4 regions of the Pseudoalteromonas sp. NZS71_1 genome follow, and region 4 is predicted to be linked to each of the others. Evidence: predicted binding sites of a transcription regulator. Region 4 holds the regulator's gene; each other region holds the start of a gene.
What was found. Region 4 encodes sigma-54, which starts transcription at its own class of promoters, with help from an activator protein. Its sites were predicted from a motif close to GTTGGCACGNNNNTNGNNT; they were not measured.
Positions count from the first base shown of each region.

Region 1 (4,320 bases), on a different contig from region 4:
AGCAGTGGTTTTAGTAATTCGCGTGCTGTCGATTTTTGATTTTGTTTAGTTAGCTTTGCAATGCGAAGTGCTTTTTTATCAATACTCTTACTTTCTAAGCATAAGTATAAAATAAGACCTGCGAGTAATTCAGGGTAAAAAGCAAACTCGAGTAGTAGCACTACAATAATGAGAATGACACTTAAAATGAGCGTGCTTGCGAGTATAGCTGCTAAATATTGATAGCTTTTAGGTTCTTTGCTTTTGTATATGCGCTTGCCAATAGCACTAAAAACAGCATTTAACGCTGTATTAGGATGATACCAGCTAATAAGGGGAATAAAGCGCTCAGCAAGGAGCGCTAGTATGAAGGCAATAAAGTCCAAGTGGTTTTGAACAATATTGCTAAGCATTTACAGAGACACTGCAGTTAGCTTTTCTAAAAGTGCGACAACCATTTTAGATGAGTTGATTGATGCTGTTTCTAGGTATTCTTCAAATGATTGTGGTGACTCTTTACCTGCTATATCAGACATTGAGCGAATTACAACAAATGGTGTGTTAAGCGTAAAACACGTTTGTGCAATTGAAGCGCCTTCCATTTCAACGGCAAGCATTGTAGGAAAATCACTGCGTGCTTTATCGATACGCACAGGGTCACACATAAATGTGTCACCAGTACAAATTAAGCCAACAAGTGTTTTAACATCACTGATTTGTTCGATTGTTTGTTGTGCTGCTTCAACTAATTTAGGGTGAGCTGCAAAGCCTGCTGGCATTTGTGGTACTTGGCCAATTTCGTAGCCAAAAGCAGTAACATCTACATCGTGATGACGTACTTCTGACGAAATTACTACGTCGCCAACACTTAGAGAAGGATCGAATCCACCGGCAGAGCCTGTGTTAATTACGCAATCAGGTTTGAAGTTATCAATCAGTAAGGTAGTTGCAATTGTTGATGCTACTTTACCAATACCAGATTGAACAAGTGTTACTGTGTTACCAGCCAATTCACCAGTATAAAAAGTGAAACCTGCTTTAGTTAAAATTTGTGGGTTTTGCATCGATTCACGTAAAATTTTAACTTCTGGCTCCATTGCGCCAATAATACCAACATTCATAATGTTTAATTCCTGAGTTTGAATCACTTGATTATACGTGAAGTTAGCAATAAAAAACAAAAAAGCGAGCTTGTTTATGAGCTCGCTTTAAATACTTTTTAGGAGAGTATTTAATTTGGTTTTTAAATTTCAGCTAAAGCAGTTGTTTGTGCTTTGGCTTGAGAAGGTGAAAGTACCGCTGGCTTATGTGAGCGATTACGAACAGGGCGCTGCGTTTGTGTTGCTGCAGGCTTACCAAGTTTAAACATAATTGCATCGCGTACTTCAGAAGGACGGTAGCCCGATTTAACTTTCATACGAATATGTGGAATGCCCGCAGACTCTAGTGCACCGTTTACAAACCAGTCACGTTGAGCTTTGTGGCCATCTTTATTGGCATTGTTAACTAGGTCAACGGCCGCAACAATAGTTAGTTTTTCTTTATCGATTAATACAAAGTCGAGTTGCTTATTTTTAGCTTTAGCTAAAGCAGCACGTTTAGATTTAATAGAAAGACCTTGCTTACAGTCAATAACGTCAATTAGCTTAACGCGACTAACAATTTTATATTGATCGCCTACAGCACGCTCGAGAAGATTTAAAAAAGCGCCTTCAACCTGCGTAAAAACAGTTTGCTTGCGGGTAAAAGGATACGGGTTTCCGCCATCGTCATTAAATTTTGACGCAACAACAGAAGCCCCGACAACTAATACTAGAATTAATAATAAAGCGAATTCCATACGGTAACTCCATAACAACAAATTGACACTGCTCAAATAAAGCAATTTACGTGCCTAAAAAGTATGAGTTATAAAATAATTACCAACTGTTTATAAAAGCTAAAACTATGTAGCTATTAAGCTTTGTATCCACCTTCAATACCTTTAACCGCAATAGCTACAGCATCGTGTGCATGGAGTGATTCATAATGGTTTATTTGCAGCCAGTAATCGCTGTAATTATCTGTTTCTAATAAAGCTTTAATTTTACGCGCTGCATCTTCACAAAACATAAGATTTTGACCATTTAAACGGGCAAATTCTTGCTCGTCTTCGCGTTTTACTGCCGCTTGTACAGGCGTTTTAAGTTCAGCTTCGAGGGTGTTTATTAGAGTCACTACGTCAAACTCTTGAATATTGCTATCAAGCTTTACTTTTACGTTGGCAATAGAGCGCTGCGAGTGAGGTGTAGCAACTATGCCTTGTGTAGTGCCTAGCCATTCGTGCACATCTTTTTGGCTTAAGGTTTCTTGGTTAAACTTTTCGTTAAACGCGTTTTGTATAAGCTGGCGTGCAAGTGCTGCAGAGCAAGGGCATGTTGAAGAATAGGTAACATCTACGGTTAGCTCGTAGCTAATAATGTTATTTTCAATTGTACTGGTAAGTACAACTGGGTAGCTTTTCCAGCCTGCTTTACCACTTAATAGTGACTTACGGCGTAGCGGTAGTTCAAATTTAAATTCAATTTGTGCTTTATCGCTCAGCCCTTCGTGGCTAGTTATAAAGGTATCGAGTGCTTGCGCTATTGTTTGCGGATTGACTTGCTGCTCAGTTGAAAGCAGGTCAAGTGCTAAAAATAGACGTGACATATGAATGCCTTTGGCATCTTCTTTATGCAAATTTACAAATGCACGAGCTTTGGCATTTACTGTAACTGGAGATAAGTCTCGTGACTCAAAAATAAATGGCAGTTCGATTTCGCCCATGCCAACCCAGTCTAATTTACCTGTTTGTAAGGCGGGTGCAGTGTCTGCTATATCTGGCATATTGGTTTGCATGTGCGCTACTCGTATTTTGGAGATAATAAAGCGGGGCATTTTACACTAAATAATTTATTGCTGAAATGATGAGTTTAAGAGATGAGCAAAATCAAACATGAAAAATTCTGTTTTTATCGCACAACATGGGTAGTGGTAGGAGAAAAATGCTAAAATCTGGGAAAATGGTATGTTTATACATGCGCATTGCCTTCTTTATATTTAAGCACACAGCTAAGAGATAAAATTACGTATGACCGATTATTCTTTGAGCCCTTGGGCTCGGGTACTTTCCAGCTCAATAACGCGATTTGGTGAATTTAAAACCGCAGCTATTTGTTACACTTTATTTTTAACTGTATCTCTTATTTTATCGAGCATGTTTTATTATGTTGCGATAGGCGAATTACACCTTGTTGATATTTTGGCTGTGGTATTTTTTACGGCTGTAGTTTCTCCTTTAATTATAAGTGTATTACTTAATTCAATTCGTCAATTAGATGCCTCGTATGCTTATTTAGATAGCGCAACCAAGCAGGAAAAGCTCTTAAACCAAACCCTAAAAGACAACATTAGTCGTTTAAATATTGAAATTGATGAGCGTAAAATGGCATTTCATGCCAAGCATCGCGCTATTGAAGAGCTGCGCCGAGAAATTGCTGAGCGTAAAAAAACACAACAAGAACTTGCCCAACAAAGTATGTTGCAACGCTCAATCGTTGATTCATCTCCCGATCTATTTTATTACCGCGATAACAACGGTGTATTTGCCGGCTGTAATAAAATGTTTGAAGAGGTAATGGGAAAATCAAGTAGTGAGTTAATAGGAAAAACGGTTGAGCAGATATTCCCGAGTCATTTTTTAGCTGAAGTTTTGGCAACCGATAAAGAAGTAGAGCAAAGCCATAAAGCACTAACTATAGATGTAGGCTATGAAGTAAATGGTGAAACACGTTGGTTTGAGCTGCGTAAATTACCTTTTATAAATGATGACGGTGACTACATTGGTTTACTGGGCTTTGGTCGTGATATCACTAGCCGTAAAGAAGCTGCACAAGCACTCGAAACTGCCTATAAAGACAAAGGTAAGTTTATTGCTACGCTGAGCCATGAACTACGTACTCCTTTAAATGGCATTGTTGGTTTAACGCGTATGTTATTAGATACAGAGCTTAATAAGCAGCAGCGTAGTTGGGGCAATACTATTTTTTCGAGTGCTGAAACACTCGGTAATATTTTTAACGATATTATAGATTTAGATAAAATAGATAGGGATCAGCTCGATATAGCAACCAATTCTATTAATGTGTCAGACTTTATAAACGATGTAGTTAATTTTGCAGGCTTAATAGCTGAGCAGAAAGAGCTTGAGTTTGATATTAAGCGCAATGGCATACTTGATGTTTACGCGCAGCTCGATCCGACTCGATTACGCCAAGTTGTTTGGAACTTAATTAACAACGCCGTTAAGTTTACTCAGCAAGG
Region 1 is NZ_JADYXM010000009.1:31,245-35,564, forward strand. It holds gene I6F43_RS13540 (cobalamin biosynthesis protein CobD/CbiB) at 1-392, opposite strand, end outside; gene mtnN (5'-methylthioadenosine/S-adenosylhomocysteine nucleosidase) at 393-1,100, opposite strand; gene I6F43_RS13550 (DUF2726 domain-containing protein) at 1,223-1,819, opposite strand; gene folE2 (GTP cyclohydrolase FolE2) at 1,936-2,856, opposite strand; gene arcB (aerobic respiration two-component sensor histidine kinase ArcB) at 3,089-4,320, shown strand, end outside.
Region 1: a site for sigma-54 is predicted at 1,859-1,877, ahead of I6F43_RS13550 (DUF2726 domain-containing protein). Genes of this name have one in related genera too.

Region 2 (4,320 bases), 390 kb from region 4:
CGAAAGTGAACTGGATGTAAGCTTACCAGAGCCAGATATACAAATAGTCGGTAATAAAACGGCATTGGCCAGTGCTATTCAAAATCTTGTGCACAATAGTATTCAAGTTATTGGCGGCGGCGCAAAAGTAAAAATAAGTGCACAAAGAGATTTAAAAGATTTAGATATGGTTCGTATTAGTGTGAGCGACAATGGCCCAGGTGTTGATTTAAGCCAAAGCGATAAAATTTTTGAACCATTTTTTACTACAAAAAGTCAGGGCACAGGTTTAGGGCTTGCTGTAGTGAGTTCGGTAGCTAGTGCGCACCAAGGTCGTGTTGATGTGACCAATAATACGCAGGGTGGTGCCTGCTTTAGCTTGTTACTGCCTATTAAGGCAACATCTAAATTAGAGGGATCATTATGAGTAACACTATTTTAGTTGTCGAAGATGACGCTGGGCTTCGTGAAGCCTTAATAGATACCCTTGAAATGTCGGGTATTGAATGTGTTGCAGCCAACAGTGCTGAGCAAGCAATGATACTGCTTAAAAAAGATCAATTTTCGCTTGTTGTAAGCGACGTGCAAATGGGCGCAATGAGTGGCCTTGATTTACTACGCAGTATTAAATTAAACCACCCTGATTTACCTGTATTGATGATGACGGCGTATGCCACAATTGACGATGCGGTAGAAGCCATGCGCCTAGGTGCAATTGACTACATGGCTAAACCATTTGCACCTGAAGTGCTGTTAAATATGGTGAGCCGTTATTTACCTGAAAAAGCAAAAGAAACCGACGGACCTATTGTTGCTGACCCAACTAGTATTCAATTATTGGAGCTTGCGAGTAAAGTAGCACGCTCTGATGCAAGTGTAATGGTACTTGGCCCAAGTGGTTCAGGTAAGGAAGTACTTGCGCGTTATATTCATGATAAGTCGAGCCGATGTAATGATCCATTTGTAGCGATTAACTGCGCGGCTATTCCTGAAAATATGCTCGAAGCCACTTTATTTGGTTACGAAAAAGGGGCTTTTACGGGCGCGATTCAAGCATGCCCGGGTAAGTTTGAGCAAGCACAGGGCGGTACTATTTTACTTGATGAAATTACAGAGATGGACTTAGGGCTACAAGCAAAGCTGTTACGCGTACTGCAAGAGCGTGAAGTAGAGCGTTTAGGGGGTCGTAAAACAATCCAGCTCGATGTACGTATTTTGGCAACCAGTAATCGTGATTTAAAAGAAGCCGTGTCTGAAAATCAGTTTAGAGAAGATTTATATTACAGGCTTAATGTTTTTCCACTAATGTGGCGACCATTGTGCCAACGCCCTGGCGATATTATCGTATTGGCTAAGCATTTAATTGAGCGCCATATAAGTAAAAGCAAAGAGCCTATGGCGTATTTAGATAAAGCTGCCGAGCAAAAGTTACTGGCTCACGCGTGGCCTGGTAATGTGCGCGAGCTTGATAACGTTATACAACGTGCGCTTATACTGCGCACGGGTAACACAATAAACGAGCATGCTATTTTTATCGAAAACTTAGTATCTAATAACTTTGTTATGGAGCCATCATTGGCACCAGCGCAAACAGTATCGCCAACAGAATTAGCTCACGCAGATAAAGGCGTTGATAAAAGCACGCTAAGCTCTGCATATTATGATGAAAAATTGCATGCCGAGGATGAGCCCAAACAAGGTTTACTTGCGGCAGATACCGGTAGCTATAAAGATGAGCTTAAAGACAAAGAGCATCGCATTATTTTAGAAACCCTTGCACGTTGCCAAGGCAAGCGTAAAGACGTTGCCGAAACGTTGGGCATAAGCCCACGAACTTTACGTTATAAACTAGCGCAAATGCGCGATTTAGGTATTTCACTTCCTGCATAACCTCCTATAAACCCTAAGTTTGCGCTGCGAACTTAGGGTTGTCAAAACTCTGACTAACACAAATTAAAGTTAACCTATTGTATTTTAATGATTAATTATTTGGCATGCTTTGTGCTTTATTACTTGTAAGAGTTCACTGCGTGTCAGAGATAAATTATGAAAATTCAAAACAGTGCTGTATTTCAAGAAATGCAATCAATGGCTTTAGAAGCCGGCCGTAATAATCAAATAAATAAATTGCCGACTCAAGTTCAGCCTACTTCTACTTCCCAGTTTGGCGACATGCTAAGTGATGCACTAAATACAGTGCACGGTTTACAGCAAGATGCAGGTCAAAAAGTAAAAGCGGTTGAAATGGGTGATCGAAGTGTATCGCTTGCTGAAGCGATGATTGCTTCTCAAAAATCGTCAGTTGCTTTTGAGGCTACAGTACAGGTTCGTAATAAACTTGTTGAAGCTTATAAAGAAATCATGAACATGCCTGTTTAATTAGGTAGTGGAGAATTATTGTGGCGCAATCTAACCAATCTACAGACCTAGCACTTGCTGGTGGCGGTATTGACCAAAGTGGTGGTGATGATCAACAAGAACAAAAGTCAGGCTACTTAAGTGCTTTAAATGGTGTTGATGTATTGCGCCAAGTAACATTGGTTATAGCATTGGCTATTTGTTTAGCTATCGCGATTTTCATTATTATTTGGGCTCGTCAGCCAGATATGCGCCCATTGGGCAAAATGCAAACTGAAGAGCTGATTCAAACGCTCGACTTTTTAGATGCGCAACAAATTGAATATCAACTAGATGGCAATGTTGTATCGGTTGATGAAAGCGAATACCAAAATATTAAATTGTTAATGACCCGCGAAGGGTTAGAGCAAGGCCCTGCATCTGGCTCTGATATAATTATGCAAGATATGGGCTTTGGTGTAAGCCAACGCTTAGAGCGCGAACGCCTAAAACATGGCCGCGAGCAACAACTTGCCCGCACCATTGAAGAACTTAACAACATTACTCGCGCCAAAGTATTGTTAGCTATTCCTAAAGAAAACGTATTTGCGCGTAGAGAGAAAAAACCATCAGCAACTGTTGTATTAACGCTTAAGCGTGGTCGCTCACTTGACCGTGAAGAAGTAGATTCTGTTGTTGATATGATTGCCTCGGCAGTACAGGGTTTAGAGCCTATGCGAGTTACTGTTACCGATCAAAATGGTCGATTACTAAATTCAGGTTCGCAAAGCTCATTAGCAGCACGCTCTCGTAAAGAATACGACTTAGAGCGTAAGCGCGAACAAGAGTACCTTGAAAAAATAGACAGTATTTTAATACCGGTTGTAGGGCTTGCAAACTATACAGCCCAAGTTGATTTGAGCATGGACTTTAGCTCGATTGAGGAAACTCAAAAGCGTTATAACCCAGACCTACCAGCGGTTAGAAGCGAAACCACATTTGAAGAAAATAACATTGGCGGCCTAGCTGTTGGTATTCCAGGTGCGCTTACAAATCAGCCACCGTTAAATTCGAACATTCCTGAGGTTGCGGGGCAAGGTGGTGCAGGCACAGCTACGTCACCAACACGCAGCCACAAAGAAGCCACACGTAATTATGAACTCGATACTACAATTTCTCATAAGCGCCAGCAAAGTGGTGTAATACGTAGGATAAGCGTATCAGTTGCTGTTGACTACATTGCTAAAGTGGGAGAAAACGGTGAAACAACCATGACTCCACGCTCGGTAGAGGCATTGTCAAATATTCGTCGCTTACTACAAGGTGGTGTAGGTTTTGATATGCAACGTGGTGATGCACTTGAAGTCGTAACAGTGCCGTTTGTACGTGAAGAAACAAATTTAGCAATAGAAGTGCCACTGTGGGAACAAGACTGGTTTATGAAAATAGCCCGCCTTGTATTAGGCGCCTTAGTTATCATTGTATTGATAATGGCAGTAGTAAAACCAATGCTTAAACGCTTAATTTACCCAGACGATACACTAGAAGAATACGACGAAGATGCATTAAGTTCAGGCGTAGATATTGGCGACAACACGCTTGATATGCTAAATAAAGACTTTGATTCTGCTTCGGTTGGTTTCTCAAGTGATGGTACACTGCAGTTACCGGATTTACATGGCGACGAAGATTTACTCAAAGCAATTCGTGCCCTTGTAGCTAACGAACCAGAACTATCATCACAAGTAGTCAAAGCGTGGTTAACAGAAGATGACTGATCAAGAACAAAAACAACTCCCGCCAGCCTTTGATGTTGATAAGCTAGATGGGGTAGATAAAGCCGCTATATTACTTTTGAGTTTATCAGAAGAAGATGCCGCGCAAATCCTTAAACACTTAGAACCTAAACAGGTGCAAAAAGTGGGTATGGCGATGGCTGGGTTACAGGACTTATCACAAGCTAAGATTAGCGCTGTACACAACTTGTTTATAGAACAAATTCAA
Region 2 is NZ_JADYXM010000002.1:90,292-94,611, reverse strand. It holds gene I6F43_RS03395 (sensor histidine kinase) at 1-406, shown strand, start outside; gene I6F43_RS03390 (sigma-54-dependent transcriptional regulator) at 403-1,869, shown strand; gene fliE (flagellar hook-basal body complex protein FliE) at 2,026-2,358, shown strand; gene fliF (flagellar basal-body MS-ring/collar protein FliF) at 2,379-4,094, shown strand; gene fliG (flagellar motor switch protein FliG) at 4,087-4,320, shown strand, end outside.
Region 2: a site for sigma-54 is predicted at 1,968-1,986, ahead of fliE (flagellar hook-basal body complex protein FliE). Genes of this name have one in related genera too.

Region 3 (4,320 bases), 350 kb from region 4:
GTAATAAAGTGCCACCACGTAAACTGCCTGCACTACCAATGGAAGAAACCGTAATATCTATTGTTTGCCCGGGCTTTCTAAATGCGGGTAATTCTGCATGCACAGCAACAGCTGCAACATTTTTAATTTTAGGACTTTGAGTTGAAGGTAGCGTAATACCAAAGCTGTTCAACATGCCTCTAAAACTTTGTTGTGTGTATGAGTTTTGCTCGCCTGTGCCCGGCAAGCCAACCACTAAGCCATAACCAACTAATTGGTTAGAGCGTACGCCTTCAACCATAGACACATCTTTTATGCGCTCAGCACTGGCAGTAAACTGCCAACCTAATAACACAACTAAACATAAAGCTTTAAGGCTATTCATGTTGTTACCCTCTAAAATGGAAACAGCGAACTGCTAAAGAAACGTGTAAGCCAACCAGGACTTTGCGCTTCTTGCGTTTGCCCTTTACCTGAGTATTGAATACGTGCATTAGCAATGCGGTTTGATTCAACCGTATTATCGGCGCTTACGTCTTGAGGGCGTACTAGCCCTTCTAAACGAATAAACTCTTCGCCGGTATTAAGCGTTAGCCATTTTTCGCCGCGTATAACTAAATTACCGTTAGGTAAAACGCGCATTACATTAACCGAAATATCGCCTACTAAGCTGTTTGATTGGTTTGATTTTGAATCGCCCGTAAATGACGAATCGCTACCAATACCAAACTGAATACTATCGCCACCTATATTTACAGGTAGCCCACCTAAGCCAATCACTGGGTCTAAGCTTGCGTCGGTTTCTTTGTCTGTTTCTGTTTTAGCGGCTTTTGTTGCTTGAGTAGACTCTTGCAATTTAACCGTAATTATATCGCCAGTACGTAGCGCTTTTTTATCAGAATATAAGTCGTTTGATGTATGAGTATTAAACAATGAACCTGTGGCTACCAGCGGCTCTAAAATAGGCTCGGGGTACATAGGTGCGTAGTAAGGGTCGTCCTGCACTACTTCACTATTTTGCGTAGACATACAGCCACTTAAAAATAATGTGCCCGCTGCAAATAAAATAATATTACGCATAATTCCCCCTACTCTATTAAAGCTGTTGATTGATATAACTCATCATTTCGTCAACGGCCGAAATTACTTTTGAGTTCATTTCGTAAATACGCTGAGTTTCTATTAGATTTACTAGCTCTTCAGTTACATTTACGTTTGAAGTTTCGAGTGAGCCTTGAATAATGCTACCTAACCCTTCAACACCAGGATTACCTTGTACCGGCGCACCACTTACAGCGGTTTCGGTATAAAGATTTTGACCGATTGGCTCAAGACCCGACGGATTAATAAAGTCACTAATAGTCAGCTGACCAATGACCACGTTATCGGCTTGGCCTGCAACACGCACAGATACTTCGCCGTCTTGCGAAACCGTAATTGATTGAGCGTCATCAGGTACATTCATTTCTGGCTGAATAACATAACCAGCGCCGGATGTAACAATTCGGCCATCGCCATCAGTAGTAAACTGACCATTGCGCGAGTAAGCAATATTGCCATCTGGTTGCAGTACTTCAAAAAAGCCTTCACCAGAAATCATCCAATCTAGTGAGTTTTCGGTGGTCAACATGTTGCCTTGCGTAAACTCTTTTTGGTTAGCTACAACTTTAGCACCCGCACCTAACATTAAGCCCGACGGCATTTCGGTATCTTGCGATGAACGACCACCTGGTTGATTAATATTTTGATAAAGTAAATCTTCAAATATAGCGCGGCTTTTTTTGTAACCTACAGTACTCGCATTCGCTAAGTTATTTGAGATAACCGATATATCGGTTTGTTGAGCGTCTAGCCCAGTTTTACTGATCCACAATGCTGGATTCATAATCGTGTCCTCATTTTAAAGTTAAACTATGCGTAATAACTGATCTTGACGCTCGTCAATTTCTTCAGCTGTTTTCATTAATTTCACTTGTAATTCAAATTGGCGCTGGTGGCTTATCATGTCGACCATTTCGTGAACAGGGTTCACATTCGACATTTCAAGCGAACCACTTAAAACTTTTACATTGGCAGAGGTATCTACTGTTACATTTGCTTTTGGTCTAAATAAACCATCGTTGCCTTTTTCGAGCTGTGAGCTATTTGCTTCTACCACTCTAAGCGTGTCTATTTCTTCTAAAAAGTTAGCGGGAGCGCCTTGCGGTCGAACTTGAATAGCGCCATCTTGGCTAAACCCTATTTTTTCGACTGGAACGGGTAAAATAACAGGTCCCCCTTCGCCAATAACTTGACGACCGTGGCTGGTTACGAGCATGCCTTGAGCAGTAATGTTTAACGTACCCACTTTTGTATAAGCTTCATTACCGGAGGCATCTTGCACTGCAAGCCATGCGTTATCGCTCATCGCGATATCTAAGTCTCGCCCGGTTTGAACAATGCCACCCGATACCATGTTTGAACCCGGACGCTCTTGCATTGAAAATACACGTGTAGGCAAACCTTCGCCAAACGCTTGCATAGAACGTGCTTGCGCAAAGTCAGCTTTAAAACCCGTTGTATTTGCATTTGCCAAATTATTGGCTTTTAAAGCAAGCCCTTGTAGGCTTTGCTTAGCGCCAGAGGCTGCAATGTAGACCATTTTGTCCATAGTATCGACTCACATAAAAAATCTCTGAACTTACAAATGCAAAATAGATGCCAGATTAAATTTGACGCAACATTGAGAGGTATTTAGAAGGGCTTGCAAAGAGGACTTATAAAAAAGGCTGCAAAAATGCAGCCTAATATATTTAATAGGGTTTAGCTTATCGAATCTGCAAAATACTTTGCTGAATAGTTGAGTTAACTTCAAGCGCACGTGAGTTTGCTTGGTAATTACGCTGTGCAGTAATTAAGTCTACAAGTTCATTAGTAAGGTTTGTATTTGATTGCTCAAGCGCTGATGAGTTAATTCCACCAAATGTACCCGAGCCGGCTTCACCCGCTACAGGTTCACCTGAATCAATACTTTGCTTCCAGCTTGTATCACCCACTTGTGATAACCCTTGTGAATTTGGAAAACGTACCATAGCCACTTGGCCTAGGAATGTTGAGTCACCATTACTGTAAGAAGCGACAATTTTACCGTCTGTTCCTATATCAATTCCGGCTAAACGACCAACCGTTGAGCCATCTTGATCGAGTGCTTTTACTTCAAAACCACTTGAATACTGAGTTGGGATACGTCCTGCCGTGTTATTTTCATCGCGCCAGTTAAGCTCAATACCAGTACCTGGGAAGGTTGCACCATTGTCTAGTAATGTTGATAAACCAGCTCCAGAACCCGCTGGCAGTAATATTTCATCAAAAGTAGTTGTATTTGTATTTGCTACACCACCTGTTGTTGATGGTAAACCACTTGAGTTAAAACCAAGGGTGGTCAGTGGTGTATAAGGTGTCGTTGTTTGTTCTCCACCAGTTGTGCCATCAACTACTTTGCCATCGAGTGTTGCGTATACTTCCCAACTGTTATCTGTACCACCTGCTGCGGCATCATCTTCTTTAGCAAAAAAGTATTGTAAAATATGTGGTTCACCTAGTGAATCATATACCGTTGTTGACGTAGATGAGTTATAAGTACCACTAGACGTAGGGTCAAAATCTAGACCTGTTGGATCCGCCGTTGCATCTAAGTTAAACGATAAAAATACATTTTCTGTTGCGCGAGGTGAACCAGACGAATCAGGGATTTGAATTGGATCAGTTGTGCTCAAACTTACCGACGTTGTATCACCTGTAGATGAATCAACTGGGAATGCTTGTAAAAAGTTACCTTTTGCGTCAACCATAAAGTTATCTTGGTTAAGCTTAAATGCACCTGCACGTGTATATGTTAAATCTTGCGAAGATAAATCGTCGGTCATCGCAAAATAACCTTCACCAGTGATTGCTAAATCAAGTGAGTTATTTGTAAATTGTAGTGAGCCTTGATGAAACTGCTGCGCAACCATGGTTGTTTGCACACCGTCACCATTTTTAGTCTTACCAGAGCTAAATACTGATGAAGCGTAAACATCGGCAAACTCAGCGCGTGACTCTTTAAAACCTGTGGTATTAACGTTTGCAATATTATTTGCCGTTACGTCTAAATCTTTTTGCGCGGCAGCAAGGCCGGTTAATGCAATATTGAAGCTCATAATTCACCTCTAACCTGTTAGTCTGTGGCCTGCTAGCAGGCGAAAAATACTAAAATTTATTACGCGATTTCTGCTACATCTGTCAGCCTAACCGCACCTTCTTTAGTGTTAATAATAATGCCACTTGAGCCATTAATATTAACGCTTTCAATGTTCTTGAATG
Region 3 is NZ_JADYXM010000002.1:125,788-130,107, forward strand. It holds gene I6F43_RS03520 (flagellar basal body P-ring protein FlgI) at 1-364, opposite strand, end outside; gene flgH (flagellar basal body L-ring protein FlgH) at 376-1,059, opposite strand; gene flgG (flagellar basal-body rod protein FlgG) at 1,076-1,864, opposite strand; gene I6F43_RS03535 (flagellar basal body rod protein FlgF) at 1,886-2,629, opposite strand; gene flgE (flagellar hook protein FlgE) at 2,787-4,157, opposite strand; gene I6F43_RS03545 (flagellar hook assembly protein FlgD) at 4,217-4,320, opposite strand, start outside.
Region 3: a site for sigma-54 is predicted at 2,666-2,684, ahead of I6F43_RS03535 (flagellar basal body rod protein FlgF). Genes of this name have one in related genera too.

Region 4 (4,320 bases):
TGCCTGGCGGCTTTGGTGCAGTAAGAGAGCTCACCGACTTACTTATGCTTGAAAATGGTAAAGCATTGACTACACAAGGCACTAGTTCATGAATGCAGCGCGCATAATATTAAGCGTTTTATTCATTAGCTGTATGGTTTGGCTTTGGTACCCTTATTTTACACAAACAAATATTGTGCCTCAGACTGAGCCTGAAGTTATTGCCAAGCCTGATTACATAGCCATAGAACTCAAACAAACAGCCTATGACGAACAAGGTAAAATTAGCCACAAAGTCACTGCGGCTAAAATGGAGCTATATCAACAATTAGGTTTTACGTTTTTTGAAAAACCTATTTTTACTTTATATAACGAAAAGCAAACGTGGCAAATAAATGCAGACGAAGCAACATTATATGAAGACAAACAATTAATTTTAGAAGGCAATGTGGTTGCCAAAAACTTAACCGATAACGCCATGATAGACAAAATCAATGCTGATAATATTCAAGTAGATATAAAGCTATTAACAATGCGTTCGGAGCAACCCGTTATCATCACTGGGCCCAATTTAAAAATCACTGGTAAAGGCCTAGAAGCCGACTTAAAAACCGAAGTGATAAAACTAATTAACCATACGCGAACCATATATTATGACCAATAAAATATTAAAATCACTTATTATTCCTACACTTATACTAGCGTTTAATAGTAGTGCTGCAGAGCAAAACACGCAACCGGCTGCAAATCAAATTTCAATAAGCGCCGATAAGCAAGAAGGTCAATTAAAAGCTAATGTCGGAATTTTTGAGAAAAACGTTGAAATTATTCACGGTAACCGCCGTATCACAGCCGACCGCTTAGAAGTACATAAACGCGATGAACTTGGCGATAATAAACAATTATTAATTGCTACAGGTAGCCCTGCGCACTTTGAAGAGAAGCAATCAGATGGCACGACTATGAGCGCCAGTGCTGACGAAGTACGTTATGATGTATCTAAGCGTTTTTTAACGCTTGTTGGTAATGCACAAGTATCGCAAGCGGGACAAAAAATAAATGCTAAAAGCATTACCTACGATATAGAGCAGCAGCTAATCAGTGCCGAAAAAGATGAAAACTCAACTGACCGCGTTCACACAATTTTAGTGCCAATCGAGACTAAAAAAAGTAAAAAAAGCGACAAAGGTCAACCATGAGCACATTAAAAGCAGAGCTATTAGCAAAGAGCTATAAAGGCCGTGAAGTTGTAAAAAACGTCGGCCTTGAAGTCAAAGCTGGCAGTATTGTTGGCTTACTTGGCCCTAACGGCGCAGGTAAAACCACCACGTTTTATATGATAGTAGGACTTGTACCTAGCGACAAAGGTAAAATATCGATAGACGATAACGATATTACTCTTTTACCTATGCATAGTCGTGCTAGATTAGGCATTGGCTACTTACCGCAAGAGTCTTCAATATTCAGAAAGCTGACTGTTTATCAAAACTTAATGGCCATTTTAGAAACGCGCAAAGAGTTAAATAAACAAGCTAGAGAAGACACTCTCGATAAATTATTAGATGAATTTAGCATACAACACATTCGTGATAGCCAAGGTATGGCATTGTCAGGAGGCGAACGTCGTCGTGTTGAAATAGCACGTGCGCTGGCAGCAGATCCTAAATTTATATTACTGGATGAACCATTTGCAGGTGTTGACCCTATTTCGGTATTAGATATAAAGAAAATAATAGAACATCTTAAAAATCGTGGGATTGGTGTATTAATTACCGATCATAACGTAAGAGAAACCCTTGATGTTTGTGAAAAAGCCTACATTGTTTCTCATGGGGAGCTGATTGCATCAGGTACTCCAGAACACGTATTAAATGATAAAACAGTACGCGATGTTTACTTAGGCGAGCAATTTAGGCTGTAACATTTACGCCATGTCTTTAAGCATCTGCTAGTATTAATTATAACAACATAAAAGGATTGTTAGAGATACATGAGGCAATCACTACAGCTGCGCATGGGCCAGCAACTTACAATGACTCCACAGCTGCAACAAGCTATTCGTTTGTTGCAACTCAGTACATTGGATCTCCAGCAAGAAATACAAGAAGCTCTCGACAGCAACCCGCTATTAGAGGTTGAAGAAGCAGACTATTCAGAAGACGCTGCAGGTAAAAACGAGCAAAAAGCAGATACAGATGACATAACTGTTAGCGCATCTGCCGATGATGCTCCAAGCGAATACGAACAAGATAGTGGTGAAGCACTTGCAAAAGACACGCTAAGTGACGACATGGCTATGGATGTTAGTTGGGATGAGTACATGAGTGCCGCCCCAGCATCATCATCGGGTCCGATGCCTGAAGACGAATCAATATACCAAGGCGCCTCTACTGAAACGCTCCATGAGTATTTAATGTGGCAGTTACAACTAACGCCATTTAGCCCTACAGACGAAGCTATTGCTATTGCGATTGTAGAAGCCGTCGATGATTCAGGTATTTTAACACTAAGCTGCGAAGAGATTTTAGAAAGCTTTAATCAAGAAAACGAAGATGATAACGAAGTCGAACTTGATGAAATTGAAGCTGTATTAAAACGCATCCAACTGTTTGATCCTGTTGGTATTGCTGCACGTAGTTTACAAGAGTGTTTGTGTATTCAGCTTAACCAGTTTGACAAAGAAACACCTTACATTAATGAAACAAAAATGATTTTAACCGAGCATATTGATTTATTAGCTGCTCGTGACTATCGTACATTAATGAAGAAAACTAAGCTCAAAGAAGAAGAGCTTAAAGAAGTAATGACATTAATACATACTCTTAGCCCTAAACCTGCAGATACTATTGTAAGAGAAGAATCTGAGTATGTTATTCCTGATGTGTCAGTTAAAAAAATTAAAGGCCGCTGGGTTGTTGAGTTAAACCCAGACAGCATGCCTAAAATTCGTGTTAATAGCCAATACGCGGCAATGTCTCGCACTGTAAAATCCAGTGGTGACAGCCAGTTTATTCGCTCGCATTTACAAGAAGCTAAATGGTTTATTAAAAGCTTAGAAAGTAGAAACGACACGCTATTAAAAGTAACAAATTGTATTGTTAAGCAACAACAAGGCTTTTTTGAACACGGTCCTGAAGCCATGAAACCAATGGTTTTAAATGATGTTGCTGAAATGGTAGAAATGCACGAATCAACAATTTCGCGCGTAACAACCCAAAAGTATATGCACACACCCCGTGGTATATTTGAGCTTAAATATTTTTTCTCAAGCCATGTAAGCACCGAAAACGGGGGTGAATGTTCATCTACAGCAATCCGTGCGCTTATCCGAAAATTAATCGCAGCAGAAAACTCAGCAAAACCATTGAGTGATAGCAAAATAGCGGATATATTGGCTGAGCAAGGAATTAAAGTAGCGAGACGTACAATCGCAAAATACCGCGAATCTCTGGCTATTCCACCGTCAAATCAACGTAAAAGTTTGATTTAAGACGCAAAAAAAAGAGGGTAATGCTTATGCAACTAAACTTAACTGGTCGTCACGTAGAATTAACCGATTCACTAAGAGACTATATTAATACCAAATTTGCGAAGCTAGAAAGACACTCTGATCATATTAATAATGTTCATGTCATTCTCGATGTAGAAAAATTAAATCAAAAAGCAGAAGCCACCATACACGTAAGCGGTGCTGAGTTATTTGCCTCTACAGAACATCAAGATATGTATGCCGCCATTGACTCGTTGATCGACAAGCTCGATCGACAAGTAATTAAACACAAAGAGAAGCTTGCTCGACACTAATATGATGAAATTAAGCTCACTTATATGCCAGGACTGCAGCAAAGCTGCGGTCCTTTTTAATAGCAAAAAAAGAATTTTAGAGTTCATTAGCGAACTTGCTCACGACAAACTTCCGTATTTACCGCAACAAGATATTCTTAATGCTTTAATGAGCAGAGAAAAATTGGGTAGTACAGGTATAGGGCGTGGCATTGCCATTCCTCATGGAAGAATGAGCGGTGCAGAAGAGCCTTTGGCTTTAGTACTCGTTAGCGAAACTCCAATAAATTTTGATGCAATCGATAATCGCCCTGTTGATATTTTCGTCGCACTCATCGTACCAGATGGCGATAACCAGCAGCACTTAAAGACTCTAGCAACCATTGCTGATAAACTAAACAATAAAGATTTTTGTAAACAGTTACGCAGTGCAAAATCAGATACTGAGCTTTACCAAGTTATTGTCAATCAATCATAGTTTTATAAAGGGTGTTAAATGGAGTTAATTATCATAAGCGGCCGTTCTGGTTCTGGAAAGTCGGTTGCTTTACGCGTTGT
Region 4 is NZ_JADYXM010000002.1:477,025-481,344, forward strand. It holds gene kdsC (3-deoxy-manno-octulosonate-8-phosphatase KdsC) at 1-92, shown strand, start outside; gene lptC (LPS export ABC transporter periplasmic protein LptC) at 89-643, shown strand; gene lptA (lipopolysaccharide transport periplasmic protein LptA) at 633-1,178, shown strand; gene lptB (LPS export ABC transporter ATP-binding protein) at 1,175-1,900, shown strand; gene I6F43_RS05080 (RNA polymerase factor sigma-54) at 1,970-3,469, shown strand; gene hpf (ribosome hibernation promoting factor) at 3,496-3,783, shown strand; gene ptsN (PTS IIA-like nitrogen regulatory protein PtsN) at 3,788-4,240, shown strand; gene rapZ (RNase adapter RapZ) at 4,259-4,320, shown strand, end outside.